4 regions of the Bacillus sp. 05T21 genome follow, and region 4 is predicted to be linked to each of the others. Evidence: riboswitches for the same ligand, from Rfam matches in the RefSeq annotation. Region 4 holds a riboswitch; each other region holds the start of a gene.

Region 1 (7,828 bases), on a different contig from region 4:
ACTCTTATACTTACTATAAATTTTCTCCTGTAAAACTCCCCACTCATCTATTCCACTTACGATAAGCCGTTTCTTTTTACAAAATTCTCTTAAAAATGGTATCGTTTTTTATAACATATTCTCATCAGAAAGGAATAAAGGATATGCCTAATAAACATCGAATTTTATTTATTGGTGCCGGTCGTATGGCAGAAGCTATATTTGCTGGACTACTTACAACAAGTAAAGAATACATCGAAGAAATTATTGTTTCCAACCGAAGTAACATAGAAAAACTAACGCAATTACAAACTCAATATGATCTATCGATTACAACAGATTGGAAACAGCATATTAAATCTGTAGATACAATCGTTTTAGCAATGCCGCCTGTCGCACATGAACAGCTATTAGCGGATCTATCCCCTCTTCTAACTAATCAATTTGTCGTGACAGTTGCTGCCGGAATCGGACCATCTTATCTAGAAGAAAGACTTCCCCAAGGGACACCTGTTGCTTGGATTATGCCAAATACAGCTGCTGGAATTGGAAAGTCTATCTCCTTATATACGACGGGACATTCTGTAGATGAAACACATCAAGAAACGTTACAACTTCTTTTAAAAGGTATCGGTACCTCACAGTTTTGTACCGAAGAGGAAGTTCACCAACTTACCGCAGTTACTGGTAGTGCACCCGCTTTTCTCTATCACTTTGCTGAAGGGTTAATTGAAGCAACGAAAAGCTATGGTATTGATGAGGAAACAGCAAAACACCTTGTCATTCAAATGATTGCTGGCTCTGCCGCTATGCTCCAGCAAAATCAGGATCCAGCTATGCTCCGCGAACAAGTAACAACACCAGGAGGTTCAACGGCTGAAGGCTTAAAAGTTCTATATGAAAATAATTTTTCAGAAGTCATTCAACAAGCAGTTGAAGCGACCAATAAAAAAGCTAGGGGGAATTAATATGACTTTAACAAGTTTAAACGACTATACAACATTACATAACGGCGTGAAAATGCCTTGGTTCGGCTTGGGTGTTTTTAAAGTTGAAGATGGTACAGAAGTAATTGATTCTGTAAAAGCAGCTATAAAAAATGGATACCGTAGTATCGATACTGCTGCGATATATAAAAACGAAGAAGGCGTTGGACAGGCAATTCAAGAATCTGGTATTCCTCGTGAAGAGTTATTCATCACTTCAAAAGTGTGGAATAGTGATCAAGGTTACGAGTCAACACTACAAGCATTTGAAACTACATTAGAAAAATTAGGTCTAGAATATTTAGATCTATATTTAGTACATTGGCCTGTAAAAGGAAAATACACTGAATCATGGAAAGCTTTAGAGCAGCTTTATAAAGATGGTCGTGTTCGTGCTATCGGTGTGAGTAATTTCCATATTCACCATTTGCAAGACGTATTTGAAATTGCAGAAATTAAACCAATGGTTAACCAAGTGGAATACCACCCACGTTTAGCACAAGAAGAATTACATGCCTTCTGTAAAGAACATAACATCCAGCTTGAAGCTTGGTCACCATTAATGCAGGGGCAGCTACTTAATCACCCAACATTACAAGAAATCGCTACGAAATATAATAAATCGACTGCACAAGTTATTTTACGTTGGGATCTGCAAAATGAAGTTGTAACAATCCCTAAGTCTATTAAAGAACACCGCATTATTGAAAATGCAAACATCTTTGACTTTGAATTAAGCTCGGATGATATGAAAGCAATTCAAGCTTTAAATGAAAATCATCGCGTTGGTCCAGATCCTGATAACTTTAACTTCTAGTAGGGAAACCACTGCCATATGCAGTGGTTTTTTTATTTTTAATAAAACTGAAAATTTAAACTATATTCCATTTGATTGACACTTCATTATCTAAGGTGTAAGATTTTGAATTATCAAAGAAACACAAAAATTAATAAAATTCATTTGTTTACTCATTGTATCAAGAGAGGTGGAGGGACTGGCCCTTTGAAACCTCGGCAGCAGGTTCATTTTGAATACTGTGCCACTTCCTGCAAGCTTTGTGCTTGAAAGATAGAATGAGGGACTTCGTTTATATACGGGTGCATAACTTGTACGTAAAAATCCCTCTTTCTCAATACGAAAAGAGGGATTTTTTATTTTTCATTTCCCTCATCATCATCCAAGCTTAATTATTTAGGAGGAAAATCAAATGAAAAAGAAGTTTGTACCCGGTATTGCATCAGTTGTAGGAGTAAGTATTTTATTAACTGGTTGCGGTAGTTATAAAAACGAAGCGAGCGGAGCAAATGCAAAAGACGAGGCACCTAGTAAACAGGTTTTAAACTTATCTTCACCTACCGAAATACGAACAATGGATACGGCTCGTGCTACAGATACTGATTCTGGTCAAGTAATGAGAAACGTATTTGAAGGTTTGTATAATCTTGGCGAAGGTAACAAGCCTGTCCCTGGCGTTGCAAAATCTCATGAAATAAATGGCGATAAAACGAAATACACATTCCATTTACGAGATTCAAAATGGTCAAACGGCACTCCTGTTACAGCGAAAGATTTTGTCTTCGCTTGGCAAAGAGCTGTCGATCCAGCAACAGCCTCTGAATATGCATTTCTATTCTTTGATATTAAAAATGCAACAAAAATTAACAACAAAGAACTTCCTGCCGATCAACTTGGTATAAAAGCAGTTGATGACCATACGTTTGAAGTAGAATTAGAGCGCCCTGTTCCGTATTTTATTAGCTTAACGGCGTTCCCAACATTTCTACCAATCAACGAGGAATTCTTTAAAGCACAAGGTGATAAGTACGCTTTAGAAGATAACAAAATCTTATACAACGGAGCTTTTACACTAAGCGATTGGAAGCATGAACAAAGCTTTAAATTTAAGAAAAACCCTACCTATTGGGATAAAGATAATGTCAAACTCGAAGAAATCAATTTCAACGTTGTGAAAGAAAAATCAACAGAAGTAAATTTATTCGAATCCAAACAATTAGACCGTATAAAACTAACATCTGACTTCGTTGATAAATATAAAAAGGATGCTAACTTTAAAGAACGCCCGAACGTAGGCGTACAGTTTTTACGTATGAATCAACAAAACAAAGTACTTCAAAACGTTTCTGCACGCCAAGCAATCGATCAAACAATTGATCGAAAATCCTTTGTAAATACGTTATTAAATGATGGCTCTACACCAACCTTTAGTCTCGTGCCGAAAAACTTTGCAAAAGGGCCTGATGGAAAAGACTTCCGTACTGCAAACGGCGATTTAACAAAAGTTGATACAACATCTGCACAAGAATTATGGAAGAAAGCAAAAAAAGAACTTGGTTCTGAAAAGATAACATTAGAATTATTAACAAGTGATGGTGACCTTGAGAAGAAAACTGGTGAATTCCTAAAAGGGCAACTAGAAAAGAATTTAGATGGCTTAACAGTAAATATAAAACCGCAACCACGTAAACAACAAGTTTCACTCTTATTAAAAGGTGACTACGAGATTGGAATTGACGGTTGGAGCCCTGACTTTGCTGATCCAATTACATTCCTTGAACTATTTACGACGAATAACCCTTACAACTTAGATCATTACTCTAATAAAGAGTTTGATGACACAATTGAAAAAGTTAAAACTACTTTGGCTGGTGATGAAAAAGCTCGCTGGGAAGCGTTACTAGCATCAGAAAAAATCTTATTTAAGGACTCTGTTATCGCTCCTCTTTACCAAAAAGGAGAATCTTATCTAGAACGTTCTTATGTAAAAGGAATTGTGCAAGTAGACTTTGCAGGCCAGTTAAACTTCAAGTGGGCAAAAATCGAAAAATAAAGTGAAACTTTAATCAGCCCTCACCAATCGGGCTTTTACGGACAGTTGCCCCCCCTTACTTCTTTGCTTTCACTGAATTTTGAGGTGAGGATCTTACTGCCCGCTAATGCGGGATAAAATGCAACTTAGATCATTGTGTTCCCACCCACACCCATTGTTTTTTTAGCAAAATATATTAAAAGCGGATTCCCTAATATGAGGAAATCTGCTTTTTCAATATATTATTCCAAGAAATTAACACTCCACTTTTTATTATTGACATATAGTTCTTTCCAGTGTTAATATTCTAAATAATCAAAGAGACGAAATATTTAACCATCAAAATGTAATGTCTACAAAGTTGAAACATATAACGTCAGATTATAGTTCAACATGTATATACATATAGAATACCTGATTACCTATATACACATATTTATAATAGGTTTTCTCTTCTGTAGCTACACTTCAAGACATGGACATTATGGCGTTACGAACAACACATTTAGGGAGGAAAGAACAATGAAGAAAAAAGTTGTACCTGTTGTTGCATCTGTTTTAGGGGCAAGTCTACTACTAACTGCTTGCGGGGGAAATAAAGATAATGCAGGCGGAGCAAAAGCGAATGATAAAGCACTTGATAAACAAGCGATTAACTTATCATTTGCTTCAGAAATTCCAACAATGGATGTTGCAAAAGCAACGGATGGGGAATCCATGAACGTAATGCGAAATGTTTTTGAAGGTTTATATGCAATGGGAGAAGATAATAAACCGATTCCTGGTGTTGCTGAGTCGGTTGACGTAAGTCCCGATAAAACAAAATATACATTCCACCTGCGTGATTCAAAATGGTCAAACGGTACTCCTGTAACAGCAAAAGACTTTGTATTCGCTTGGCAACGTGCCGTAAACCCTGAAACAGCAGCTGAATATGCATTCTTATTCTTTGATATAAAAAATGCGAAACAAATAAATCAAAAAGAAGCAGCGATCGATCAATTAGGCGTTAAAGCTCTTGACGATAAAACTTTAGAAGTACAACTGGACCGCCCTGTTCCCTACTTCTTAAGCTTAACGACATTCTCAACATTCTTACCAATTAATGAAGACTATTTAAAATCTCAAGGCGATAAATACGGTTTAGAAACAAATCATTTAATTTACAATGGTGCTTTCACATTAGATAACTGGAAACATGAACAAAGCTTCCAATTGAAGAAGAACCCTAACTATTGGGATGCTAAAACTGTAAAACTAGAAGAAATCAACTTCAATGTCGTTAAAGATAAATCTACAGAAGTTAACTTATATGATTCAGGACAAATTGATCGCGTTGCTTTAACTGCGGAGTTTGTTGATAAGTATAAGAACGATACCAACTTCAAGGAACGTGCTGAAGTCGGTATCCAATTCTTACGACTAAATCAGAAAAATGCAGTATTAAAAAATCAACATGCACGCCTCGCTATTAACGAAGCAATGAATAAAAAAGCGTACGTAGAAACAATTTTAAATAACGGTGCAATCCCAGCAGAAGGAATGGTTCCTGCGAAATTCGCAAAAAGTCCAGACGGTAATGACTTCCGTAAAGAGAATGGAAATCTAGTCAAAGATGATGTGAAATCCGCAAAAGAAAACTGGAAAAAAGCGAAACAAGAACTTGGTACTGACAAAGTAACAATTGAACTATTAACAAGTGATAATGCTTTAGCTAAGAAAACTGGCGAATATTTAAAAGGTGAACTAGAAAAGAATCTAGATGGATTAACAGTGACTTTAAAACCTCAACCACGTAAACAACAGTTAAAACTACTATTAAGTGGTGATTACGAAATCGGAATCGATGGCTGGGGTCCTGACTTCGCGGATCCTATTACATTCTTAGATCTATTCACAACAGATAGTGCTTATAACTTCGATAAATACTCTAACAAAGAGTACGACGAGCTAATTCATAAAGTGAAAACAGATTTAGCTGGCGATGAAAAAGCACGCTGGGAAGCAATGAAGCAAGCTGAAAAGATCTTATTACAAGATGGTGCTGTTGCTCCTTTATACCAACAAGGTCGTTCTTACCTACAACGCGGATTTATTAAAGGACTTGTAACAACTGACTTCGGCGGTGAATTTAACTACAAGTGGACAGAAGTTGCAAAATAATAAACGCTAGTAAAAAAGGTATCCCACGAAGGATACCTTTTTTACTTTATGCTTCTTTAACTACAGAACTTCTCCTCTTTACTATCCCTTTTATACCTATAGTGATTCCCGCTACCAATTGTGTAACTAGTATAATAAGTAATAATGAAATAATATTTTCCGCTAAATTAACTCCACCAAATATTATTGTGTAATAACCATTCGCTGCATATGTTGCGGGAAATAATTCACCGATCGTTTGATATGTTTTAGAAAGCATTGCATGTGGTACGATTACACCTGAACTTACAAGTTGTAACGATAGCGAGATAATATTAAAAATCATACCTGCATTTCCGAAAACAGTTATGAACATTTGTGTTAATGAAAGAAATGCGAAGAAGACTATTGCTTGAAACATCAATATCCTCCATACTGTTTCATGCATTTCAATTTGAAATCCTTCCATCAAGCCAATTGTAATACATGCAAGTAAAATTGATACTGTACCGTTAATGATTTGTCTTGATACGAAATTACTCCAACCGTTCTTTACTTCCTTTGCAACTTTTGAAAGTTCCATACTCATGATCATTGCTCCTACAAATGAAGCTAATACAATCATAAGTGGTACCATATTAACGGAAAATCCTTTTGCATCATTTACTTTATGAACGGTAAAGCCAATTGAATCTTCTGTTAAGCCTTTCATCACTTCTACATTTTCATATCCTACAGCTTGTAATTTTCCAACAATCTCTTGTTTTTTATAACTTGCTATCTCCTTATTTACATTATCTCGAATTTGTTTTGCTGCTCCTTCCATCATTTGTTTCGCCATCATGGCATTCGCTTGATTAATGTGGAAGTTTAAATTTGTTTTTCCCGCTTCATTTATATCTTTTGAGAAAGAAGCGGGAATTTCAATAATCATATCGTATGCATGATTGTTCATTTTCTCTTTGGCCTTTTCCATAGACGTTTCTTTTTCTGCTTGAAACGGTAAATTTTTCTGTAAACCTTCCGCCATTTTACTACCTATATTTGCATCCCCATTTACAATCGCAATACGCATTTGATCGGCCCGTTCATCCACTCCATCGTATGCTGTTAACCACACACAAAAGAAAATAAGTTGGAAAGATAATGCAACTACCATTCCTACATACGTACCCGGTCGTTTTAAAAACTGTTTTAATGTATCCATCTTCTCAATCTCCTAATTGGCAAGCAAGTACACACTTGCATTTCATTTCAAATAAATACTAGGGTCTCAATGCCCTAGCATATAAGATGATATTATTCTCAATAAAATTCTCATTATCAATTTCTGTCAGTCGATTTGCAAATCGTAATTTAGATAAGAAATAACCAAAATTGATCCATATAAAATTCATTACTTGTGCTTCAATATTCGTATCAATAATCTTGCCCTGTTCCTGCATCTTTGCAAAATAAATCATTAATTCCGTTTTTAATCCTTGTGGTATTTTTGCAATTTCCTCGTCTAATTCAGGGAATTCCCCAGCCTCACGTATACCAATAGAGATAATATCTTTTGCTTCATTCAAAAATTTATGATAATGCCTTGCTAAGTTTTTCAAATCCGTTTCTAATTCCCATACAATCTCTGTTTGCAAAAACTGTTTTAAATGTGGTACATATGAAAATTCAGCAACTGCGGCTTCAATAACACCCTTCTTACTTTTGAAATTGCGAAATATCGTTACTTCATTGACACCCGCACGCATTGCAATTTCCTTCGTTGTCGCCGCTTTATATCCTTTTTCTTTCACTAATTCAACTGCTGCTTGAATGATTTTTTCTGCTGTCTTTGAGCGCGCCATAAAGTCCTCTCTTCCTCATGCAAGTGATCACTTACATTTTGATTAT
Region 2 (7,828 bases), on a different contig from region 4:
CAAACACAGATGAATTCGTAGCAAAACTTCGTATTTCTGGATTATCTAACAAGTTCGCATTAATATCTGTCTTCGTATATCCGGGCATAATTGTATTCACTGTTATCCCTCTTTCTCCAAGATGTTTAGCTAGGGGAAGTGTCATCGTATTTAATGCACCTTTACTTAAAGCGTATGCAATGGATCCTGTAAAACCGAGTCGTACTTCGGCTGATGAAATGTTAATAATGCGCCCTTCTACTCGTAGTAATGGTAATGTTTGCTGAATTAAGAAGAATGGTGCCTTAATATTTACGGCCATAATTTCATCAAAAACTTTTTCTGTCGTATTTTCAATCGTTCCTTGTGTACCTATGCCTGCATTGTTTACTAAAATATCAATCTCTGATGTACCAATCCTTGTTTTTAATTCATTCTTTAATTGTTCTACTAGCTTTTTGATCCGCTCCATTGAATTGAGCTCAGCTTCAATTAAGAACGCTTTTCCTCCATTAGATTCAATCTTATTAATCGTTTCATCTGCAGCTGCTTTATTTCGACCGTAGTGAATCGCAACTAATGCCCCATCTTTCGCCAATCTTATTGCAATGGCACGGCCGATGCCGCGACTCGCTCCTGTTACTAACGCTACTTTTCCATCAAGATTCTTCATTTTTTCCATCCTTCCTAAATTTCCGTTTGATAAAACCTATACTTATATTTTCATTCAAATACTACTAATTTTAAATATAGATTTATAGGTAATTTAGTTCGTTAACTTATGATATTATAGTTATAATTTGTGATTTACTTTAGAAAATAAAACAAGGAGGCTACACAATGCAAAACGCAGTAAAATTGGATGAAATTGATCATAAAATTATGAACTTGTTGTATGAAAATGCGAGAATTTCCGTTTCAGAAATAGGACGAATTATATCCATGACGCAGCCTGCTGTAAAAGAACGAATTAACAAGCTTGAAGATCAAGGGGTTATAGCTGCTTACCGAACGAAATTTGAGCCTTCCAAAATTAATAAAAACATCCAAGCATTCATTATGTTCAAAACGAGTCAATGCTCTGATTTTATCCAATATTGTAATGCCGCTCCTGAAGTAACAGATTTATATCGAATTAGCGGGGAATTTAATTATATGATGAAGGTCATGAGCGATTCGATGGATTCTCTCGCTGCATTTTTAGACTCTTTAATGCAATTTGGATTATCGTCTCCTTTAATTGTTTTAAAGAGTGAATTTGAAGAGAAATTGTCGTTCTGATAAGAGGGTACTAAGGTAGAAATATGAAATGTATGTAAAAAAATTCTTTTATAATATAATAAAACCAGCCATAGGCTGGTTCTTTTTTCATTCAATTTCCTACTAAAAAATCCCGAGTATAATTCTCCTTATTCCCTATCCTTGATTCCTCTGTACCTCCCTAAACTCCTCCTTCACCTTCTCTAACAAACCTTCTTCTGTAATTAATCGATACGCTGTATTCGCTAGTGCTTTTGCCGATGTAATTAATGCTTTGTCCCCGAGTTCTGAACGAGCTGCTTCTCTAAATTCATTCGTATGCGCAATTAAATCGTCTGGACCGATTTTAATGTACGGATGAATTGTCGGTACGACTTGGCTTACGTTTCCTGCATCTGTTGAGCCAATTCCTACTCTTTCTTTACGGTTTACATCTTCACCTAGTAGTTCTAACTCTTCGGCTACGACGTCATTAAATGTTTTTGTTACGAGTAGTTCATCGATTTCATTTTGGAATTGATGAATTTTTACTTTTGTACCTGTTGCTAACGCTGCCCCTTGTGCGATGTTTCTTACTTTTTCTGTTACTTCCGCACATCTTTTTCGCGTTGCTGCGCGGATGAAGAAGCGTGCCGCAGCGTAGTCAGGAATAATGTTAGGTGCTTTCCCGCCTTCAGTAATAACTCCGTGAATTTTCACATCTGACGGAAGTTGTTGGCGAAGTGCATTAATACTGTTATACAGCTGGATAATCGCATCTAATGCGTTAATTCCTTCTTCTGGTGAGGCTGCTGCGTGAGCTGTTTTTCCGTAAAAATGAAAATCAAGTGGATCGACCGCTAGTGATGGACTCGTTGGAGCTGTTTTTCCGCTCGGATGAATCATAAGCGCCGCATCAATGTTTTTAAATAAGCCAGCTTTCACATAACTCGATTTTGCGCTACCATTTGGTCCGCCTTCTTCTGCTGGTGTTCCGAACACGACAACTTCTCCGCCAATTTCTTCAAGCGTTTCTGATAATGCGATCGCTGCTGCAACGCTAATTGTGCCAATTAAATTGTGACCACATGCATGACCGAGTCCTGGTAAAGCGTCATACTCAGCTAAAAATGCGATGACTGGTCCTTGTTTCCCTGAACTTTTTCGTGCGATAAATCCTGTTTCATGCCCAGCTATATTGTGCTGCAACTGAAATCCTGCGCTTCCTAACAACAAACTTAACGTTCTTGATGCGTAAAATTCTTGGTTACCAATCTCCGGATTCGCATGAATATTATGACTTGTTTCTATGTACTTTTCCTTATTTCTTTCTATACTCTCTTCAATTGTTTTTCTTTGTGACGTTACTCCTGTCGCTCCCATTTTTCTTCCTCCTTTTATTTTCACGTAAAAAAGCCTCTTTCTAAAAGATAGAAAGAGGCTTCTGTATATACAGTCAAAATGAGCTTCTTTCTTATCTTTCAAGTTACCTTGCTGGAATTGGCACAGTATTCATAAAGAATCCGCTGCCGAGGTGTCATAGGGCCAGTCCCTCAACCTCTCGTGATAAGAATTTTCATAAAATTATATTAAATTATTTTCATTCTAAGTTCATTCCAGGCAAAAGTCAAGGAATTCCTATCTGAATTTACCGAATATCTAAAAACCCTTTTAATACGCCAATTGTTTCAGGTGCTTGTAATCTTGCACATATGTACGGAAATTCCATACTACCTTCAAACATCATTTGAGATGTAAGAGGTGCTCCTGCCCAAAAGATTTCATCATCGATTACTATAAACGGGAACGCTTTGTTTTGCCTTTGTAATTTTACATTTTTTAATGGAACTGGTCCATCACTATACACCGTTATTTGCGCATTCGTACGCATTAACGCTTGCCATACTCGCTTATCCACTTGTTTTGTACTTGGAAGCGAAATAATAATTTTTCGTTTTGCGGCTAAAATATCTTTCAATAACCCTTTCGGCTCTTCAAGATTCATTTCCATAAACCAGCGTAAACGTTTCGAGATTTTTCGCTCCCACAATTGTCTTGATGTCGTGCGATCATACACATCTCCGTGACGTTCTATATGAGCTGTTAATTGCGATAACGCTTGTTTTCTCGAAAGATTTTTACGCATGTAGTGGCAATCTGATAATTGAATGAACTTCCCTCTCGCCCTTGTCACTGCAACGTTGACGAGACGATGATTTTTATGGTCAAAGAATAACACGCCAGGACGCTCTTGCGGATAACTATCAACCGTATCAAATATCATCATATCTCTTTCGGAACCTTGAAACTTATGAACCGTCGCCGCTAAAACTGGTATGTTTTGATATTTCGTTTTCTGCAATATTTCTCTAATGCACGTTGATAAAAAGCGGGACTGTGCCCTGTAAGGCGTAACTACACCGATAGATTGAACACCGTCTAACAATCCAATTAACATCATTTGCATCGCTACTAAACCAGACATAATATTAAAACGAGAACCTGAAGCAGCGTCTTTTAACGAAAAGGCTCCCATTAAGCTCGTATCAAATAAAACACTCGCCTCATTTGCGAACGGTTGTAGCTGCGCAAGTTCTTTACGCTCTGAAACAGATGGATGATCGTACACTCTATTTTTATAAATAAATGAATTCGTAAACTTCGATATATCCGTATGCATACGTCTTTGCTCCTGCAGCATAAAAAGGTTCGGATGTGCTTCTGATTTATTTACAGAATCAACAATCCCTGCATGATAAAACATATCTTCACCGAGCCATTTTCGAACGAGTTCATGGTTCGCCATCGCAATCGGAGGTAACTGTAAAAAGTCACCACAAACGACAATACGTTTCCCAAGTGAAGCAGCTAATGCGATTTGCGGAACATAAGCCATACTCACTTCATCTACGACAACTAAATCAAATGTACGCTCATAAATAAGTGAATCAATTGCACATTTCGATAAAGTCGCACCGATTACTTTCGCATTTTCAATGTATTCTTTTTCTACTTCTTTAATTTTCGCTTTTTGCTTTCGAAGATCACTTTCTATCTCTTGTATACGCTTCTTATCAGCAGAAGTCGCTTTATATGATAAAATCTTTTCACGAAGATCTTGTCGTGTTTCTTCTAAATAGAGTCTTTCTTCTCCCCAAGATCCATTCGTCGTTTCAACTAACTTCGACGCAAGTAACGTTTCATGATTTCGTATATGTTCATGTTGACTATAACCGTAACGAACAATTTCTCCAGGCGTCCATTTCTTCTTCTTCTCAATTTGCTTCGTTACTTCACTCATTAATACATCAACTGCCGCATTACTATGAGCTAACACAAGTACCGATTTTCCTTTTTGATAATGAGCCGAAATAATACGTGATAAATTGTACGACTTCCCTGTTCCAGGCGGTCCCCACACATACGTTGTCGGATTGTAAAATGAACGATACGCCAATTCATTTTTCGTATTTTTCATCTTTTCAATATGTTTCGGACTGCTCGTCCCATCAACAAGACGCTTTATACGATTACGTTTTAGCTTATCTTTATGTGCCTCTTTCAATCGCTCTTGTAGTTGCTCTAAAAGCTGCCACGGTTCACTATATAACACAGCTTCTCTTATTTCACCTTGTATATAATCATTTAACTTCAATTCGATTTCTAATCCATGTACAGATAATACTTCCCCCGTCGCTTCCTCACCATCGAATTCAATTCGAATCGGTGAACCTTCAGGTAAACTCACTTCCGAAATAAGCTGAAATACGTATACTGTACTTTCATAATCTGTATATAAAAAACGACCGTTCATGATAGAGATTTTACTACCACCTATCGTTTTCCAATGTTTAATTTCATACGCTAATGCATAATGCCACTCTTTCATCGTTGCCGATAATGAAGGAGTTTGAGTAGGTGTATTCATCGTATAATCTCCTTCCTTCTCCCCAAACATACTTTCTCACTATACCATATAACAAGCTAAAATTTGTAAGGTTTTTATCTTGCTTATTTTCTTAATTTTCAATAATATATTGTATATAATTTTCAGAAAGAAGGAAGGAATCTACATGCCAGTTAGAAGAATCGAACACGTTGGACTTATGGTTACAAACTTAGAAACATCTATCTCATTTTATGAAGAAGTAGTCGGCTTACAACTCATTAAACGTATGGGACATCCAAATCCAGACTTAAAACTCGCTTTTTTAGGTGTGGAAGAATCGAAAGAAACGATACTTGAACTAATTGAAGGTTACAACTCTTCCCTTCCGGCAGAAGGAAAAGTACATCACATTTGTTTTAAGGTAGATTCATTAGAGGATGAGATCGAAAGACTCAAGAAACACGAAATAACCTTTTTACTAGGAGAAGAAATTGAAACATTACCAGATGGAACACGTTACATATTCTTCGCTGGTCCTGATGGGGAATGGATTGAGTTTTTTGAGACGGAAAGATAAAGTGAAACTTTAATCAGGTGGGTGTCCATTCCTCCTTTTTTATCCCACACCAATCGGGCTTTTACGGGCAGCAGGGCTCCCACCTAACTTCTTTGCTCCAGCTGAATTTTGAGGTGGGAGTTTTATTGCCCACAAATAGCGGGATAAAAGTAACTGCCGTATTTGTTGGAAGAATCCTATTAAGTATTATCTTTTTCATAAACGGAATGGCTTTAGGACTGCAACGAAATTTGCTAGAGCCTCCCTATGAAACAGAATGGAATTTCTTTATAAAGTCTTTATTAAATGGAAAAACTGATGCACTTATACACTTGTTGCTTCTAATTATTATCGTTACTTTCGACTTAATAATTATATTATATTTTATTATATAAATAAAAAGAAATAGAGTGTTTTCCCTATTTCTTTCTTTACTAGGGTACCGCCCATAACCATCAAGCTAAGAAAAGCGAATACCCCAAAACGAAAAAAATGACCTGAATTCTCATAAATAACTGTTGTAGTGATATAAGATTTTCGTTTTAGGGATACTTCAAAATATTAGCTTGATGAACATGGGGACGAGCCCCTAAAATACAATTCCGCTAGAAATTTTTGCGCTATATTCTCTTTTATTTATGATAGTTGATTAACAACACTTTCTAAAAATTTGTCTACCTTTTCTTTTGATGTATCCGGTGTATGATAACCAATCGTAAATGTAAGTCTTCCATTATAAGAGCTTGCACCCATTGAAAAGAATGGCGCATACATAATGGGTGATGTCATAAACCCGTCCTCAGCTTGAACTTCACCAAACTGAATAGGTTCATCAGCGATCACCCCGAAATTTGTCAGTAACGGCAACGCCATCCCCATCTGTAAAGCCTGCTCGTATTGCTGATTATACATTTCCTTCACCACAGATAGCTTCATACCTGCCAGTAGCTCCATTCCTGCTGCTGAAGAAAGACCTGGATTTTGAGACTTTATTTTATCCATTGATTGTTTAATTCGAACGAGAGTCTGATTAAATGATTCATCATCCTCCATTTTAATCACTGGCATTTCCATGCCGGATAAGTTGCAAATAGCACCAGTTGTATAATTAGGCAGATATCGACGTAAATCAATTGTTAAACCGATCATTTTTTCTGTGGTGCGAGGTTCTGCATACACAGTGAAATGTGATAAAGCTCGGAAGTATGCAGTCATGATTACATCATTCAAGGTAGCCTGTTGTGCTTTTGTCCATTGGGTTAGACGTAGAGATTGCTCATGGCTCAACCGCCGTACGGACATTTGAGGGGATTTATTTTTGTTGGGTTGAGATGGAAAAGACCATAACGATGCCTGTTGTTCTTGGTTAGGACGATACGCGCTTTTTATGTCCGATATTCCAGCATATTTGAATACATGTGATTGATCTCGAAAACTCTCATTTCCCTCACCAAATTCCTTCATAATTTGATTCTTAGATTGTCCCAAGGAAAGTTTAGTATAAATTGCTCCAAGCAAATTAATATATTCCTTGACCCCTGCGCCATCTGAACATAGATGAGATAATTTCACAACTAACATATCTGTTGTAGTACCTCGTAATAATTTTGTTTGAACCATAGGCCCCTGAATACGATCACCGGGTTCCTTAATAAAATCTATTGCCATTATTTCAAGTTCTTGATTATTTCCTTCTGCAAAAAGGCAAATAGGTGAGTTAGTGGCAGATGAATGTTCCTCCCAGTAAGGGATATCATTTTCTACAAACCGGCTGTTCAAAACCGGCTGCAATTGTAACGTTATCCTTACTGATTGTTCAAGTATTTCCTTTGATATACCTACAGGAAAATAAAGAACTGCATTAATTTGTTGATCTGCAGAATAAAGACCTAATACATAATTCATTCGATCTTGAGGTGTTACTGAAAACTTTCTTTGTTCCATAATTTCGTCCCCCTTTTAAGACTTTTTTGTATAACCTTATTCTCCATATGGTTGTAAATTTTCTTCAAGAGTAAATAATTATTATTTTTTGAATTTTTCACAAAAGTATCTTTTCCGTACTGGTTCCATTCTTTTTACGGCTCTTTGTAGGTGATATAACCATTATTTTATTATTATTAACACTTACTATCCCCCCTCTATAAATTCAAACGAAAATCTAT
Region 3 (7,828 bases), on a different contig from region 4:
TCCTGCAGCAATATGATTGCAAGATACAAGAAAAGCCGTCGGTTTTACAGACATACGAGCCCATTCCCTGACTACATTGCGCCCATCTTCCACCGTAAAACAGCCCTTAAACTTCCAGGCATCTAACGGTGTTACAACAATCTGTTGAAGTGAATCCTCATACGCCTTTTTTCGCCTCTGGCTATTAATACTATTACTTCTTCCAATGCAATATCCGATACGTGTATGACCAGCATCTATTAAGCTTTTCATCCCGCGCAAAAATACTTTGTAGTAATCAATATGTACACTCGAAATGAAATTCGAATCTATTTCTTCACACATCACAATTGGACCAAACTTCGTATACTCTTCAAGTTTTTCCTTACTATTTGTCCGTGAACATATAATTACTCCATCAAGCTTTTTCATTTTTAACATATGTAAAATTTCAAGCTCTTTTTCTTCGCTATAATTTGTCTGGCAAAGCATCATATTATAATTGTTCTTTGCGGTTTCCTTTGATATCCCCCCAATAATAGCACTGTAATATTGATCATTTACGTGCGGCAATAAAACGCCAATTACATTCGTTTTTCCTTTCACTAAATGAATCGCATTCACATTTTGCGTGTAATTTAATTCTTCAATAATCGCTAAAATCTCTTTTCGTTTCTGTTCATTCACATACGGATGATTATTGAGTACACGTGAAACAGTTGAAACAGATACCCCAGCAAGTTCAGCAATCTTTCTTATATTAGTCATCTCATTCTCCCCTTCCCCTCAAAAATTCTCGCTTGACCTGGTAAGCTTTCCACAGTATACCCTTTCTTAGCAAATACATTTTGAAAGGATATACAACTATGCTTCGATTCAAACTAGAATATATATTTTTCATTGGCGGTTTACTCATTCTCGCCATCGGTATTAATATGATGACGACAATTACTTCCTTTGGACTTAGCCCTTATGATTCCTTCTTTATTGCACTATATCAAAATTTTGGGATAAGTATTGGTTTTTGGATTTTCATGATTAACTTTGTTTTTACCCTGATCGTACTCTTTTGGGACAAAAAACAAATTACAATCGGCACAATTGTAACGATGATTCTTATTTCTCTTTTTGTTGATTGGGTTGGTTCTATTACGACCATTATGGACATTATCCGCTCTCTTCCAAAATATATAACACTTATTTGCGGAAACCTATTCGTCGGAGCCGGAATTGGTCTTTACGTCTCTACTAACCTTTGCGCAGCACCTCAAGAGGCTTTCGTTTTAACTGTTGCTGAGAAAAAGAAATGGACATTTAGAAGAACAGAAATTTCATTAGCTTTTTTATTTTTAACATTAAGCTTCTTATTAGATGGGCCGATCTATTTTGGAACAATTATCTTATCCTTTACAACAGGTTGGATTATTCAAGCATTTATTCAAGTTGGTACGCAAATTTTAAATAGGAAAAAACCTATTAAGCAAGCCGCTTAATAGGTTTTTTCGTTTTATTAGAAGAGATACTACTTAGCATCTCCTTCAATTCGATAATTTGCTTTCACACAATCTATTTCTTCATACAATTGCAATGTATGTAGAATGTACTCATAATCCGCAAGAGAAGCACGATGCGTTACAATTACTATTTCTGCTTTCCCTTTCTCTTCAAGTGGCATTTGAATAATCTTTTCAAAACTAACACCGCGCTCAGAGAACAATGATGTAATTTTTGCAAACACACCAATTTCGTCTTTCACATGAAGTCTTAAAAACTTTTTCACAATAATTTCATCTGGCTCTTTTAGTACCTTTTGATATTGCGGAACTACAGCACTATTTCCTGTTACACCTAACCTAATATTTTGCATTACAGCAACTAGATCAGAAACAACAGCTGTCGCTGTCGGTAAGCTTCCTGCTCCCGGACCATAAAACATCGTTTCTCCTACCGCTTCACCATACACATACACAGCATTATATTCATTTTGCACTGCCGCAAGAGGGTGTGCATTTGGAAGTAGCGTTGGCTCAACTGTAACCTCTAATTTCTCGCCATCTCGCTTTGCAAGACCAATTAATTTAATCGTATAGCCTAAGCTCTTACTATATTCAATATCTTCTGCTGTAATAGAAGTAATCCCTTTTACCTTCACATCTCCAAGCTCTACATTTGTAGAGAAACCGAGAGTAGCCAAAATCGTCATTTTTCTTGCTGCATCCAAACCTTCTACGTCTGATGTTGGATCTGCTTCTGCAAATCCAAGCTGCTGAGCTTCTTTTAACACGTCGTTATATGCTCTCCCTTCGTCTGACATTTTCGTCAAAATAAAATTTGTCGTTCCATTTACAATTCCCATTACTTTCGTAATAAGATCTGAAGAAAGTCCTTCTACGATGCTTCGTAAAATTGGAATCCCTCCAGCTACACTTGCTTCGTAAAATAAATCAGCCTGATTATCTTTTGCCACCGCTAAGAGTTCCGCTCCGTGTAACGCCATTAAATCTTTATTTGCAGTCACAACGTGCTTCCCGCTTTTTAAAGCTTGTAAAATATATGCTTTTGCATCATCAATGCCGCCCATTACTTCAATGACAACATCAATATTAGGATTATCTAAAATTTCATTCACATCTTGTGTTAATAGAGTAGAAGGCACGTCTACTTCTCTCTCTTTCTCAATGTTTTGCACCAATACTTTCGTTACTTTCACTGGACAACCTACTTGGTGTATAAGTCGTTCTTGATGATCTGTAATAATACGAACTACACCACTACCAACTGTCCCAAGACCTAATAACCCCACTTGAATTTCTTTCATAATACTGTCCACCCCTCAAAAATTGTGTTTAGATGCCATTATATAGACAAAAAATATGAAAAACAATGTATTTTGAATATTGAGAAAAATAAAGGTTAATCTTTACAAATAAAACGCTACCACGTGTTATACAATCATTTACAATATATAAGGGGTTTCTTGATACACGTAATAATTCAGCCAATTGGAGAATAATAAATTCCCATGACTCCTCCACCTAACAATTGGCTCCTCATTTGGATTATTATGTTTAAAATAATTTTTTGGCACATCAATATTTAACCCTTTTTGGCAGTCCCGTTCGTATTCTTGCTTTAACGTATCACAACTGTATTCACTATGTCCGAGTGCGAAAACTTGCCTTCCCTCTTGCCCAATAGCAAGATGAACGCCTGCTTCTTCAGAATTGGCTAATAACGTTAATTCTTTCACTTCTTCAATATCGCTCTCTCGTACTTCTGTATGACGAGAATGCGGAGCAAAAAACACTTCATCAAACCCTTGTAACAATTTCACATGTTGCTCGCGAACCTCATGTTCAAATACACCAAACATTTTTTCCGCAAGAGGATACTTCGGCACACCATAGTGGTAATACAAACCAGCTTGTGCCCCCCAGCAAATATGAAGCGTAGATGTTACATTCGTTTTTGAATACTCCATAATACGTCCAAGCTCTTCCCAATAATCTACTTCTTCAAAAGAAAGAGTTTCAACTGGTGCTCCTGTAATAATGAGTCCATCAAATTTTTCATTCTCAATATCACGGAATGTTTTATAGAAGCTCGTTAAATGATCCTGCGCTACATTGCGAGACAGATGCGATTCCATATGAAGTAAATGAACATCTAATTGCAACGGTGTATTTCCAATTAAACGAAGTAATTGCGCCTCTGTTTCTTGTTTTGTAGGCATTAAATTTAATATAGCAATTTTCAAAGCACGTATATCTTGTGTTACTGCTCGCTCCTTCGTCATTACAAAAATATTTTCCTTCTGCAATACTTTGCGAGCTGGTAAATCTTTATCAATTATGATCGGCATGTTGTTTGCCTCCGACTAGCGCCGCTTCTAAATCTGCAATAATATCAGAAACATCTTCTATACCGACCGATAAACGGATTAAATCAGATGTAACGCCAGCTAAACGCTGATTTTCTGCGCTTAATTGTCTGTGCGTCGTACTAGCAGGATGTATTACACAAGTTCTTGCATCAGCTACATGCGTTACAAGAGTTGCAAGCTTTACATTTGCGATAAATTCTTTCGCTGCTTCTAATCCGCCCTTAATACCAAATGTTAAAACTCCACTAGCACCTTTTTTCAAATACTTTTGTGCTAACGAATAATTTTCATTACTATCTAATCCAGGATAATTCACCCATTCAATGCGATCATGATTAGCAAGCCACTTAGCAACTTCGAGAGCATTTTCACTATGACGCTCCATTCGTAAATGCAATGTTTCAAGGCCAATGTTGCTAATATATGCATTGAATGGGCTCATACAGTTTCCGTAGTCTCTTAATAACTGAACGCGTGCTTTCACAATATACGCTGCTGCTCCAAAATTTTGAACATAGCTTACGCCATGATAACTCGGGTCAGGCTCGACAAGCTCAGGGTATTTTCCATTTGTCCAATCGAAGTTCCCTCCATCTATTACAATCCCACCTAGAGAACTTGCATGGCCATCAATATATTTCGTTGTAGAATGGACAATGATATTTGCCCCATGTTCAAACGCCTGGCATAAATAAGGCGTCGCCAATGTATTATCAACGATAAAAGGTACTTCTAATTCTTTTGCTGCCGCTGAAAGTTCTTTGAAATTCAAAACGTTCATTGCTGGATTTCCTAACGACTCTGCATAAACGAGTTTTGTCTTATCATTAGCAAGTGCCGCAATTTCATCTGCCGTTAAATTAGGATTAAAGAACGTAACATCTATGCCCAGCTTTCGCAAACTCACTCCAAATAAATTAAACGTTCCTCCGTAAACAGTTGAAGAACAAAGTAAATGGTCTCCACTACTGCAAATATTTAAAACCGCAAGCATAATGGCTGCCTGCCCAGAAGCTGTTGCAACAGCCCCTACACCACCTTCTAAATCTGATAACTTCTGCTCAAATGCAGCTAGAGTAGGATTTCCAATACGCGTATATATATATCCTTCTGCCTCTAAATTAAATAGTGCTGCTAAATCATCTGACGTATCATATTTATACGTTGTACTTTGATAAAGTGGCAAAACACGCGTCTCACCATTTTTTGGCGAATAGCCACCTTGCACACAAATCGTTCCTTTCCCCCATGATTCTCCCATCTCTCATTCTCCTTTCTTTTATCCCGCTATTTGCGGGCAGTAAGACTCCCACCTCCAAATTCAGCAAATGCGAGGAAGTTAGGTGGGAGATAACTGCCCGATTGATGAAGGCTAATAATTAGCGGGGGAGGGACAAAACCCCCACTGATTAAAGTTTCACTTTATCCAAAATAAAAAACTGCCCCTTCCCTGAAAACAAGAAAGGAGCAGTTTGAAAACACGCTCTAAGGCTCTTTCTTATCTCTCAGGATTATCACCTGCAGGATTTGGCACAATTCCGTTATACGGCTGTTGCCAAGGTTTCATCGGGCCTGTCCCTCCACCTTTTCTTGATAAGACTATGCAATTACCGTTGATTTTATAGCAATAATTTCCTGATGTCAAATAGTTTTTCTGAATGTTCTAAATTAAATGCAAGGAATTTAATACAAACAATAAAAGAAATATATTCCATATTCATTTGAAAAAGACCTTTTAAAAACTCCAATCCATATATAGAATTAAATAAGTGGTTTAACCGCGTTGGTTTCAAATTTTCATGAGATCCCGATATATTGAATAAGCCACCCCCTCAAAAAGATACTATATATATATTCAATTCACACTAGCATATTTAATCCTTTCTACATGAAAATTTACATAACGGAGGTACAACATGACAAATAAAAAGGACATGCACCATATACTCGTCCTATATGGCATTCTTTTAGGCTCTATAGTCGGAGTCACGGTCTGGTCATTTTTAGTCACAATAAATATCGGAATTCACTTTATTTGGGGATACTTACCTACTCTTTTCTCTTCTCCCCCTTATTACACCATTTGTGTAACAATCATCGGTGGTATCCTCGTTGGTTTAACACAAAAATACTTCGGTACATATCCACGTCTTATGCCCGAAGTGATGGCTGAATATAAAAAAACAGGTAGAATTGAATACCGTTTTGTACATAAAGCTACTTTAACTGCGATTATCGTTTTAATATTTGGAGCAAGTTTAGGACCAGAAGCTGCACTTGTTGGAATTATCGGTGGACTTTGTACATGGGTAGGAGATCGCTTTAAATTTGCTTTAAAGGGAATGAATGAACTAACAGAGGTTGGAATTGGTGCCACTTTAAGTGTTATTTTTAATGCACCATTATTCGGTTATTTAGCTCCGAATGAAAATGAGGGTGAACAAATTAATGAATTTTCGAAAGGAAAAAAAGCAATTGTATATTTAGCTACCACTTTTGCCGGTTTTTCCGTTTACTTATTGCTTAGTAAACTCGATAATCGTGGATCCTTTATTGTTGATTTTGGGGAAGGGTCTCTTGCTCTTAATGAATGGATCGCCTTTCTACCACTTGCTAGCATTGGTGCTATAGTTGGTTTCTTTTATTTCAAATTAGAATTCACATTAGAGAAATTAATCCACCCCTTCAAAGAATACAAGGTATCACTTGGAATTATAGGCGGTATTTTATTAGGAATTACAGGAACTTTTCTTCCTTACACGTTATTCTCAGGGGAACATCAATTAAAAGATTTAGTCGTTGAATGGAGCCATTTATCCTTCTGGGTACTACTTCTTTCAGGAATTTTAAAATTATGTATTACTGCCGTTTGTTTAAATACGGGTTGGCGCGGCGGACATATTTTCCCAATTATATTTGCTGGATCAAGTATCGGATATGCTATAGCTTCTATTATCCCTATAGATCCAATAGCTTCTGTAGCCATCGTCACGACAGCTATTTCAAGCTATGCATTAAGAAAACCAATAGCTATAACATTACTATTACTCATGTTTTTCCCGCTCAATTTATTATTACCGATGCTCGGGGCAGCCGCGATTGGGAATGCATTTCCGCTTCCTAAACATAACGAAACTACAAATTAATATAAAAAAACAGCATTAACATGTAAATGTTAATGCTGTTTTTTCGAGTGGCGATTATAATTTTAATTAAAATTTGCTTGCTACTTTAGCTGCTTCTTCAAGACCTGCAGTAATGATTTCTTCTGCTTTATCTGGGAATTGGTTATGTCCCTCGATAATTACCGTTTCCATGTTTGTTGCACCGAAGAAGCCCATCATGCTCGCTACATATTTTACAGCCATTTCCATTTCAGCTGCTGGTCCTTCAGAATATACGCCGCCGCGTGCATTTAATAATGCAATCTTCTTATCTCCAATAAGCCCAACTGGACCTTCTGTTGTATATTTAAACGTTTTACCAGCACGGTTTAAATAATCAATATACGTGTGTAATACGGCCGGAATCGTTAAGTTCCATAATGGGAAACCGAAAACTACTTTATCAGCTTCTAAGAATTGATTTAAATACTTATCAGCAACTGCTACCACTTTTGCTTCTTCTTCTGTTAAATCAAATCCTCTACCTGCTTTGAATGTACCATTAATCATATCTACGCCTACATATGGTAATTCTTCTTTATATAAATCAAGTTCTACCACTGTATCATTTGGATGCGCTTCTTTATAGTTTGCTAAAAATGCCTCGTATAATTTCACACTAACTGCTTGTTCCGCTGGGCGGTTGTTTGCTTTTACAAATAAAACTGTTGCCATTGTTTTTCCTCCTACTACTCACTCTTATGTTGTTATATATCACTTACGAAAAAGGGTACTCCCTTATAATTATTGTTGCTTACAAATACATTTTATCTTTATATCAAAACAATTACGTCCTCACATA
Region 4 (7,828 bases):
TTTGTCTGGCAAGTTAACACGAACGATTCCTGGTCGTTTTGATTTTGTAACACTTTGATCTAAATATGTTGCAACACCGACTCCCGTGCGAAGTTTATCATAATCTACCTCAACGATATTCGCCCAGTTGCCATTCATATTCTTTTGGAAAAACTCTTTATTTTGTGGTGAGAAACTTGTTGGCTCTGTTCCTGCAATTTTTCCAGCCCAGCTACCACCACTCATAATAGACCATGACTCAATAGGTTCACCTTGTCCTGAGTACTTCGTATCGTACTCATCTGGTAAGCCTAAATCATGACCATACTCATGCGCAAACACACCAACTGCTCCATCTTCAGGCTCGATTGTATAATCGTATGCAGCCATCTTTCCGCCCCAATTCGAAACAGAAGATTTTGTGCCATCAATCGCATATGGTTTTGATCCAAGTTTTGAACGATGAGACCAAATTGCATCATCTTTCAATTTACCGCCGCCAGCTTCTTGACCAACGCCAGCATGTACAACCATTAAATGATCAATAATGCCGTCTGGCTCGTTTTTATTTCCATCACCATTTTGATCGTATTGATCATATTGGTCATAATCAGCTAAGTTAATTCCTTTTGCTACCGCTGCTTTTAATGCTTCTTTCACAAGATCGCGCGGCCCTAAAGGACCTTTGTTATCATGACCAGTGCCCGCATCCGCACCATAATCTGAAGCTTTCCCTGGAACAGTAAGCCATTCCGTTACAGTTCCATCAACTGTGTAGCTGCCGCCAGATTGTTCTTCATAATATTGTTTAAATGTATTAATCTTCGATCCATCAAATAACGTAAATGGTTCATCACCAAATAACATTTTTTGATAATGTTCACGATTAAAGTCCTTAGAATACATGTATCCTGGCTCTTGATCAATATTGTTATGCTTAAAATCGCTAAATTCTACGAGTAAAACAAGCACTTTATCTTTTCGAACAGCACCGTTGTACTCTTCTTGCTTCGCTGGTGCAGTAGGGACTTTTCCATTTAATTTACTAGAATTCAATCCCGCACCTGGTCCAGCTACTGGCCCTACTGTTGGCTGCTGCGCCTGTTCATTTTCCTTCATTTTTGCATCTTTTACTTTTTTCATAAAATCAGAAGCTTCTTGCGTAAGACTATCTCCTGTCAAGATTTCTTTACCAGGGTTTTCCCCTTTCTTTTTCTCAACATATTTTTCGACAGCCTTTGACGTCTCAGCTTGTGATGCAGATTGATCAATTACGCCCCGTTGTTTTAGCGCTTCTGCCAAACGCTCCTCCGGTATTAAATGCTCATCTATTGGTAGAGATGATGGCGAATCAGCATACGCCGCATGACTTCCAAAAGCAAAACTACTACTTAGTACTGCCGCTGTTGCTAAAACTGATAATGGTTTTAACTTCTTATTCTTTTTCAATGCATTTCCTCCCCAGTGTCTGCGAATTATCGTTTTTTTTGCCGATAGCAACATAATATTCTCTTTATAGAGAATATTCAATGTTTTTCAACAATTAAATATTGAGAAATATTTTTTGTGCAGGGTGAAATGCGTAGGATAAGAAAATACAAAACTTCTACTAGTTTATGTTTTGCACATAACCATAAAGTGGGGTCACTCGTTCTTTTGTTTTGATGGCGATAGAATAGTGCTAGGAAAGGCAAGGAAATAACAAACAGCCCAAGTTCCTCATTGGAACTCGGGCTGTTTGTTATTTGAATGAATACTTTCCATATGGATTCTTATAAAATTTTGAATCAGTTTATGTAGATTCACTTTACAAAAAGGCTGTTATTTATTTTAAGTGCAATAGTCATATTCGCTCGATTCACTTACTTTTTTGCAATAAGTAAATGATCACCACCTAAGGAATCCGATTGAATTCTTTTTCTATTTATATTCTAATTACCTTTTAAATTATCAGAAAATTATTGAAAAAGTTTTTTTCTTTCAATATATCACTCTATCACACTTAATTTCTTGCTAGTATATACATACCAATATACAAATAAATATAGTAGAAAGTGGGGAGAATTATGGTAAGTCACCTAAAAACAAAAGATATGATCACACAACTTTTAAATAATTGGTATCAAGAGATACGTGCCCAGCACCTAAAAGAAGCAACACACTTAAAAGACGAAATTGATAAATACATAAATAGCATTAATGAAGATTCAAATTTACTATTCCATTACTCACTTCTTACTTTTCGCTTTAAAGTTCTGCTTGATCATTTAAGCATTACACCAACAAGCTTCCAGACAATTGATTCACTGGATATACCCAAAAATGAATCGTTGTCTTATTATTATCACTTTTTCAAAGGGATTCACGCCACACTAATTTCAAACAACAATGAAGCCTGGGAATACTACGAAAAAGCCGAAACGCTATTACAACATATTCATGACAATCTTGAAATAGGCGAGTTTAGCTATCGTTTTGCTAACTTCTATCTTCATACCTATCAACCTCTATTAGCAATTCAGCATGTGACTAAAGCTAAAGAGATTTTCTCTAAACATAATGGTTATGAAAATAATGTTGCCGCTTGTGAGAACTTATACGGTTTAGCATGTATTGATATAAAACAATTCCCTGTAGCAGAAGAAAAATTTAATTCTGCAATAGATATTTTACGTAAAAATAATGAGGATTCCCTAATATTAAGAGTCCGCAGTAATTTAGGTTTTTTATATAGTAACCAAAACTTATCCACTTTAGCAATTCGACACTTATCAGAAGTAACAACTAAAACTCCGGAGCATTTTAAAGCCCTTTTCCTTGAAGCTAGAGAACATTTCAAACTCGGTGAAGTTAATCAATCGGCCGAGTTGATCGAACGAGGGTTGGCGATTTGTGAGCAATTAGACAATAAAGAATACCTATATCATTTCAAAATTTTAGATTGTATGAATAAAGGTGTTCCAGCTACTATTCTCGAAGAATTATCTTGGGAAGCTATCTCATTTTTTGATAAGCAAAAACTATTTAATTACACACAAGAATACACTGAAAAATTAGCAATCAAGTTTTACGAAGAAAACGACACTGTAAAAGCTAGTAAATACTTTTATATTAGTCATCAAGCTAAAGAAAAAACTTTCGAAAAAGGAGCGTTAAAATAATGAAAAAACTTTTTGGAACGATTTTAGGCTTAGCACTTTCAGCTGCTTTATCTATAGGGTTAGCATTCCCTTCACAATCAGATTCTAAAGAACAGGTTAATTCGACTAAATCTAGTACAATTATGTACATGCAATCTAGCCACGGTGACTCCTGGTAATATAAAGAGATTCTATATCATGAATTACGAAAAGGGCACTCCCTCAATGGAGTGCCCTTTCTTAAACATCATATAGCAGACTACTTATTAACTTCAGCCCATTTAACCTTAAACTCCGCACCGAAATCTCCGTAAAGATAACCCCAACCTGCATCAGGGTATCCTAAACTTTTCCCAGCAACTACAGCTCCTCTTCCGAACGATCTTTCACCGATAAAATGTGCTATCTCTTCTTTTTTCTTATATTTGCACCAGAACCTTATTTTTTAATCAATATTATTTAACTGACTCTACTTGTTTTTCTAATTCTATTCCAAGGAATTTAGCAAGCTCAAGCATACCAAATTGATTCGCTACAGACTCTGCGTCAGAATTATAGTTTGTGTTTGTATTAATATCATACGTATAAATTGTTCCATCCGCACTACGAATAAATTCAATACCAGCAACGGTAATTTCATTTTCTTTCAAAAATTCTTTGTATTGTTCAATAATTGGCTCTTGGAAGTCCGATATAATTTCAAATTTTGTTGACGACTCTTTCTTACTCTCTTCTCCTACTGGGCAAAAAGCATCGTGAATAGAGCAGGCATCTGCTGGACAAAGCTCAAATCCTTCTGATGTATCTACTTTAACTGCATATACAAACTGACCGCCTACAAACTCACAACGTGTAATATATGGTTCTGGCGCTTCAATATACTGCTGGATTAAAGTAATTCCATCAATGGGCTCTTCAAACGTCGGACCATCCAAATATTGTTCCAAAGCATCAATAGAATGAAAAAGTTGAACACCAAGGCCTTTACCTGCACGGTTATGCTTTGTAATGAACGGTACTTCCCCTAACTCCTTTGCTGCTTTTACTATATGATCACGGCCAACAGCACCAATTGTTTTCGGCACTTGTATCCCAAAATTTCTTAATGCTGCATATTGATTCAATTTACTCACTTCAAGGCGTAATGCTCGAGACCCATTAAATACTGTTCGTCCGTATCTCTCTAGCCAAGCAAGAACCCCTTCAGTCAATTCAGGTGCATATCGATGCCCTCTCGTATGTGAAGAGGCACTCATGCGGCTATAAAAAACACCTTGGGGAGGTTCTTTTTCTAACGAAATCGTTCCTGCATCTAAAAACCATTCCTCATACGGTAACTCCAGTTCTTCCAACCTTTTCACTAAATGATTTGTCCATTCCTTATTCTCATGTAATATGTAAATTTTACTCATTTGTAATCAATTCCTTTCTTTTTGCTTCAACTAATGGCATCACCTTTTCAGAAAATCGTTTCATCTCTTCAAGCTGTGGAGAAAATTGTAAAAGTAATAACGTAACACCCACTTTTTCAAAAGCAAGTATCCTTTCTGCAATTTGTTCTGGTGTTCCGATTAAATTAGGACGTAACCCGCGATTAGATACGGAATAATCATTTAGCTTCACTTGCTGTTCCAAATGCGATTTACTAATAAAATCTTGGTAACCCGCGTAACCTAAAGCATCGTCTTTCACATCCGTTATGCGTCTCCATTCCTCTAACGCCTCTTCTTCTGTATCACGACAAATGACGTAAGCCGCGAGCCCGAATGACTGCAATAGCTCCTCTGTGACTTTCTTTCTACGATTCTTCATATCTTCTATTTTCACAGATACTTCTTCCACTGTTCCCCCGTGCATTACATATGCATCCGCGTGATTTACAATTACTTCTTTTCCTCGCTCACTCTCACCACCTGCATAAATCTTAATGCCTTGTTTCTGCACAGGTTTTGGACTTAAATGTGTATTATGAAGCTCATAAAAGTTCCCTTTATAAGAAAACTCTTCTTCTTTCCAAAGCTCTTTCAAAACTGTTACAAATTCCTCTGTGCGATCATACCGTTCATCATGTGCGGTAAATACTCCGCCATACTGTCTCGCTTCTTCTTCCCACCATGCTGAAACTACATTCAATGTAAAACGACCATTACTTAATTGATCTATATTCGCTGCCATTTTCGCTGTAACTGCTGGATTGTGGAAACCAGGTCTTACAGCTGTCATAATCTCTAATCGATCAGTTACTGCTGCAAGTGCTGCCGCAGTTGTCCACGCCTCTAAACTTGGTGCTGAAACACCTTTTATATCATTTAAATTTAATTCTGCAATAAGTGTTGTTGAAAAACCTAATTGTTCTGCCGCTTGCGCTGTTTGTTTTGCATATTCAAACGTAGGCGGCATAGATTCATCATCTACATTTCGAAGCCATCCCCCAAAAATCGGTAACCAAAAACCATACTCCACTACATCTTCCCCCTTTATCTTTTAGCCACAAAAAAAGCTACTCTTATCGAAATAAGAGTAGCCTTCTTGACTAAGTGAACCGCTCTTATCTTTCAGGTGTTTTTTCACCTGCAGGATTTGGCACCTTTCGTCTAAAACGAGGTTGCCGAAGTTTCATAGGGCCCGTCCCTCCACTTCTCAACATAAGAATTGTTTGTTTTTTTTTATTATAATCATCAGAATAATAAAACTCAATACTTTAATACTTATTTTTCCGATAAACATTAAATGATATATGAAACATCATATTGTTATAGAGATTTATAGGGTGTTGTTTTACTTGCGGATATATAAAGGGGTATGTTGTATCATGTCGAAAACATCATTTATAACCAAGTTGCTTTACTTCTATCTTAAAAAAACAGAAAAATAAATATCAATCAAATGAGGTGTTAGTAACATGAAAAATAAACGATGCGAGAATTGTGGTTCTACTACATTTAAAGAAGGAAGGGTTGGATCTGCTTATCATGCATATGTTTGTGAAGATGAACCTAGTAGGTTCTTTTCAGGGCGGAAACGTTCCAAACTATTAACCACATTTTGTTTAGAGTGCGGTGAGGTGCAATCATTTAGAGTTGAAAGACCGGAGATATTTAAAGAATAAAATAATACTAATTACATATTTACAGTAGGAATGATAACAACGGACGATTTCGCTACAACTAGAGTAAATACACCAATCATATTAATAAAAAACAAGAATAAGGTGTCTAAAATACCCCCTATTTTGAGCCAATAATGAGACATTATGTTAATCTTAATAGAATCGCTTTATAATTTGTATAGTTGCACAGAATTGAGAAACTTAAGGAGACAGATCAATTTTATGAGAAAACCATCCATATTACTTACTTTAATTCTAGTATTAGTCAGTGTTACGGCTGCTTGCACACAAGATAAACAAGATAGTGCCGTTGAAAATGGTCCAATAGAAGAACCAGCCGCAAAAAATGTAAATGAAGAATTAATAAATTTTGAAGAAGAAGAGAAAGAAGATATTAGTCGCTTGGAACAAGGTATTTTATTAGTTGGTGAGAGTGCTAAAGGAGGCTATTACTTGGCCACCGTTCAAAGTGCATATTTAAATGCTAACAACGATTCCGTCGTTGTTAATGTCTCTGTAAAAAATGTACGAGGTCAAATGATTGGACTATCAGAATTAAAATATAACTTAAAAGATGAAAAAGACGGAAAGGCCTATGAAGGCAAGGTGATTGACCAAAATCCTTCTGATATACAAGTTAAACCAAATGAAACAGTAGAATTGAAAATAGCTTTTGAAGTACCAGGTACCACAGATGAATATATGTTTTATATTGAAAGCTCTTTAGACCCTCTAGAAACAAACTGGAAAATTGATAAGCTGCAATCACAAAAAAACTAAGTCTCAAATAAGCAAAAAGCACTGAAAGAAGTCTTCTACATATAATCAACTAACTATATAAAAGTCCCTCCACCTTAAGGCAGAGGGACTTTCTAATTCCTATTTCAAACTACCCGCAATCTCCGTAAAGATAACTCCAAGTGCATGTGCACCTGCATCTGGATAGCCTAAGCTTCTTTCACCAACTGTACCAGCGCGGCCCATGCGAGCTACGATTTCTTTCGTATACTCTGCGCCTTTAACCGCTGCTTCTGCTCCTTTTTCAAAGGCAGTTTTCATGTCTTCTTCGTTTGAAGCGCTAGCTAACCAAGAGTCTACACATGGAGCAAGTGCATCAACAAGTGTTTTATCACCAACTACTGCTCCTCTGCCGAATGATCTTTCACCGATAGATTGTATGCCTTGAAGTGCTGCTTGTAACATTTCAGCAAACTCTTTTACTGTTAGCTCACGTTTTTCGCCTGCTTCTTTACTAGCTGCACGGAATGCACCGCCCCAAATTGGACCAGAAGCACCGCCGCAATGTTCCATAATAATCATTGAACAACCGTTAAGGAATGATCCGATCGTTACGTTCTCTTGATCTACAATAGAATGCCACTCCCGTTTTAATTGCTTAAATCCTTTTGCCACACTCATTCCGAAGTCGCCGTCACCTGCATGTGTATCCAACTCGCAGAACGGTACTTCATTTTTAATAATAATGTCGCTCATTTTATCAACTAGATAGATCATGTTATTTAATGTAATGACATTATCTTTCATAACAGCGTGCTCTTCCGCTGTTTCTATTTCAAAGGAAACTTCCTTCTCTTCTACA

The links. Region 4 has a riboswitch for S-adenosylmethionine ahead of AC1DKZ_RS08345 (LLM class flavin-dependent oxidoreductase). Riboswitches for the same ligand answer to the same signal wherever they lie in the genome.
Region 1: it holds a riboswitch for S-adenosylmethionine, as region 4 does, so the genes downstream of both, AC1DKZ_RS24495 (peptide ABC transporter substrate-binding protein) here and AC1DKZ_RS08345 (LLM class flavin-dependent oxidoreductase) in region 4, are expected to answer to the same signal.
Region 2: it holds a riboswitch for S-adenosylmethionine, as region 4 does, so the genes downstream of both, AC1DKZ_RS09170 (M20 family metallopeptidase) here and AC1DKZ_RS08345 (LLM class flavin-dependent oxidoreductase) in region 4, are expected to answer to the same signal.
Region 3: it holds a riboswitch for S-adenosylmethionine, as region 4 does, so the genes downstream of both, AC1DKZ_RS15955 (bifunctional O-acetylhomoserine aminocarboxypropyltransferase/cysteine synthase) here and AC1DKZ_RS08345 (LLM class flavin-dependent oxidoreductase) in region 4, are expected to answer to the same signal.

The regions. Positions count from the first base shown of each region.
Region 1 is NZ_JBFTMD010000019.1:52,168-59,995, forward strand. Features, by position in the region: gene proC (pyrroline-5-carboxylate reductase) at 144-947, shown strand; gene AC1DKZ_RS24490 (aldo/keto reductase) at 949-1,782, shown strand; SAM riboswitch class I at 1,937-2,041, shown strand; gene AC1DKZ_RS24495 (peptide ABC transporter substrate-binding protein) at 2,174-3,814, shown strand; gene AC1DKZ_RS24500 (peptide ABC transporter substrate-binding protein) at 4,316-5,956, shown strand; gene AC1DKZ_RS24505 (YhgE/Pip domain-containing protein) at 6,003-7,142, opposite strand; gene AC1DKZ_RS24510 (TetR/AcrR family transcriptional regulator) at 7,201-7,782, opposite strand.
Region 2 is NZ_JBFTMD010000003.1:111,060-118,887, reverse strand. Features, by position in the region: gene AC1DKZ_RS09180 (SDR family oxidoreductase) at 1-652, opposite strand, end outside; gene AC1DKZ_RS09175 (Lrp/AsnC family transcriptional regulator) at 820-1,260, shown strand; gene AC1DKZ_RS09170 (M20 family metallopeptidase) at 1,396-2,601, opposite strand; SAM riboswitch class I at 2,690-2,791, opposite strand; gene AC1DKZ_RS09165 (AAA domain-containing protein) at 2,867-5,176, opposite strand; gene AC1DKZ_RS09160 (VOC family protein) at 5,292-5,684, shown strand; partial or broken gene AC1DKZ_RS09155 (hypothetical protein) at 5,777-6,072, shown strand; gene AC1DKZ_RS09150 (condensation domain-containing protein) at 6,300-7,607, opposite strand.
Region 3 is NZ_JBFTMD010000007.1:197,058-204,885, forward strand. Features, by position in the region: gene AC1DKZ_RS15935 (LacI family DNA-binding transcriptional regulator) at 1-747, opposite strand, end outside; gene AC1DKZ_RS15940 (YczE/YyaS/YitT family protein) at 846-1,472, shown strand; gene AC1DKZ_RS15945 (homoserine dehydrogenase) at 1,502-2,797, opposite strand; gene metA (homoserine O-acetyltransferase MetA) at 2,936-3,841, opposite strand; gene AC1DKZ_RS15955 (bifunctional O-acetylhomoserine aminocarboxypropyltransferase/cysteine synthase) at 3,825-5,123, opposite strand; SAM riboswitch class I at 5,358-5,462, opposite strand; gene AC1DKZ_RS15960 (chloride channel protein) at 5,779-7,008, shown strand; gene AC1DKZ_RS15965 (FMN-dependent NADH-azoreductase) at 7,075-7,701, opposite strand.
Region 4 is NZ_JBFTMD010000002.1:646,338-654,165, forward strand. Features, by position in the region: gene AC1DKZ_RS08325 (immune inhibitor A domain-containing protein) at 1-1,428, opposite strand, end outside; gene AC1DKZ_RS08330 (response regulator aspartate phosphatase) at 2,046-3,140, shown strand; gene AC1DKZ_RS08335 (hypothetical protein) at 3,140-3,298, shown strand; gene AC1DKZ_RS08340 (ATP-grasp domain-containing protein) at 3,575-4,531, opposite strand; gene AC1DKZ_RS08345 (LLM class flavin-dependent oxidoreductase) at 4,524-5,582, opposite strand; SAM riboswitch class I at 5,665-5,771, opposite strand; gene AC1DKZ_RS08350 (hypothetical protein) at 6,022-6,228, shown strand; gene AC1DKZ_RS08355 (DUF4352 domain-containing protein) at 6,451-7,008, shown strand; gene dhaK (dihydroxyacetone kinase subunit DhaK) at 7,108-7,828, opposite strand, start outside.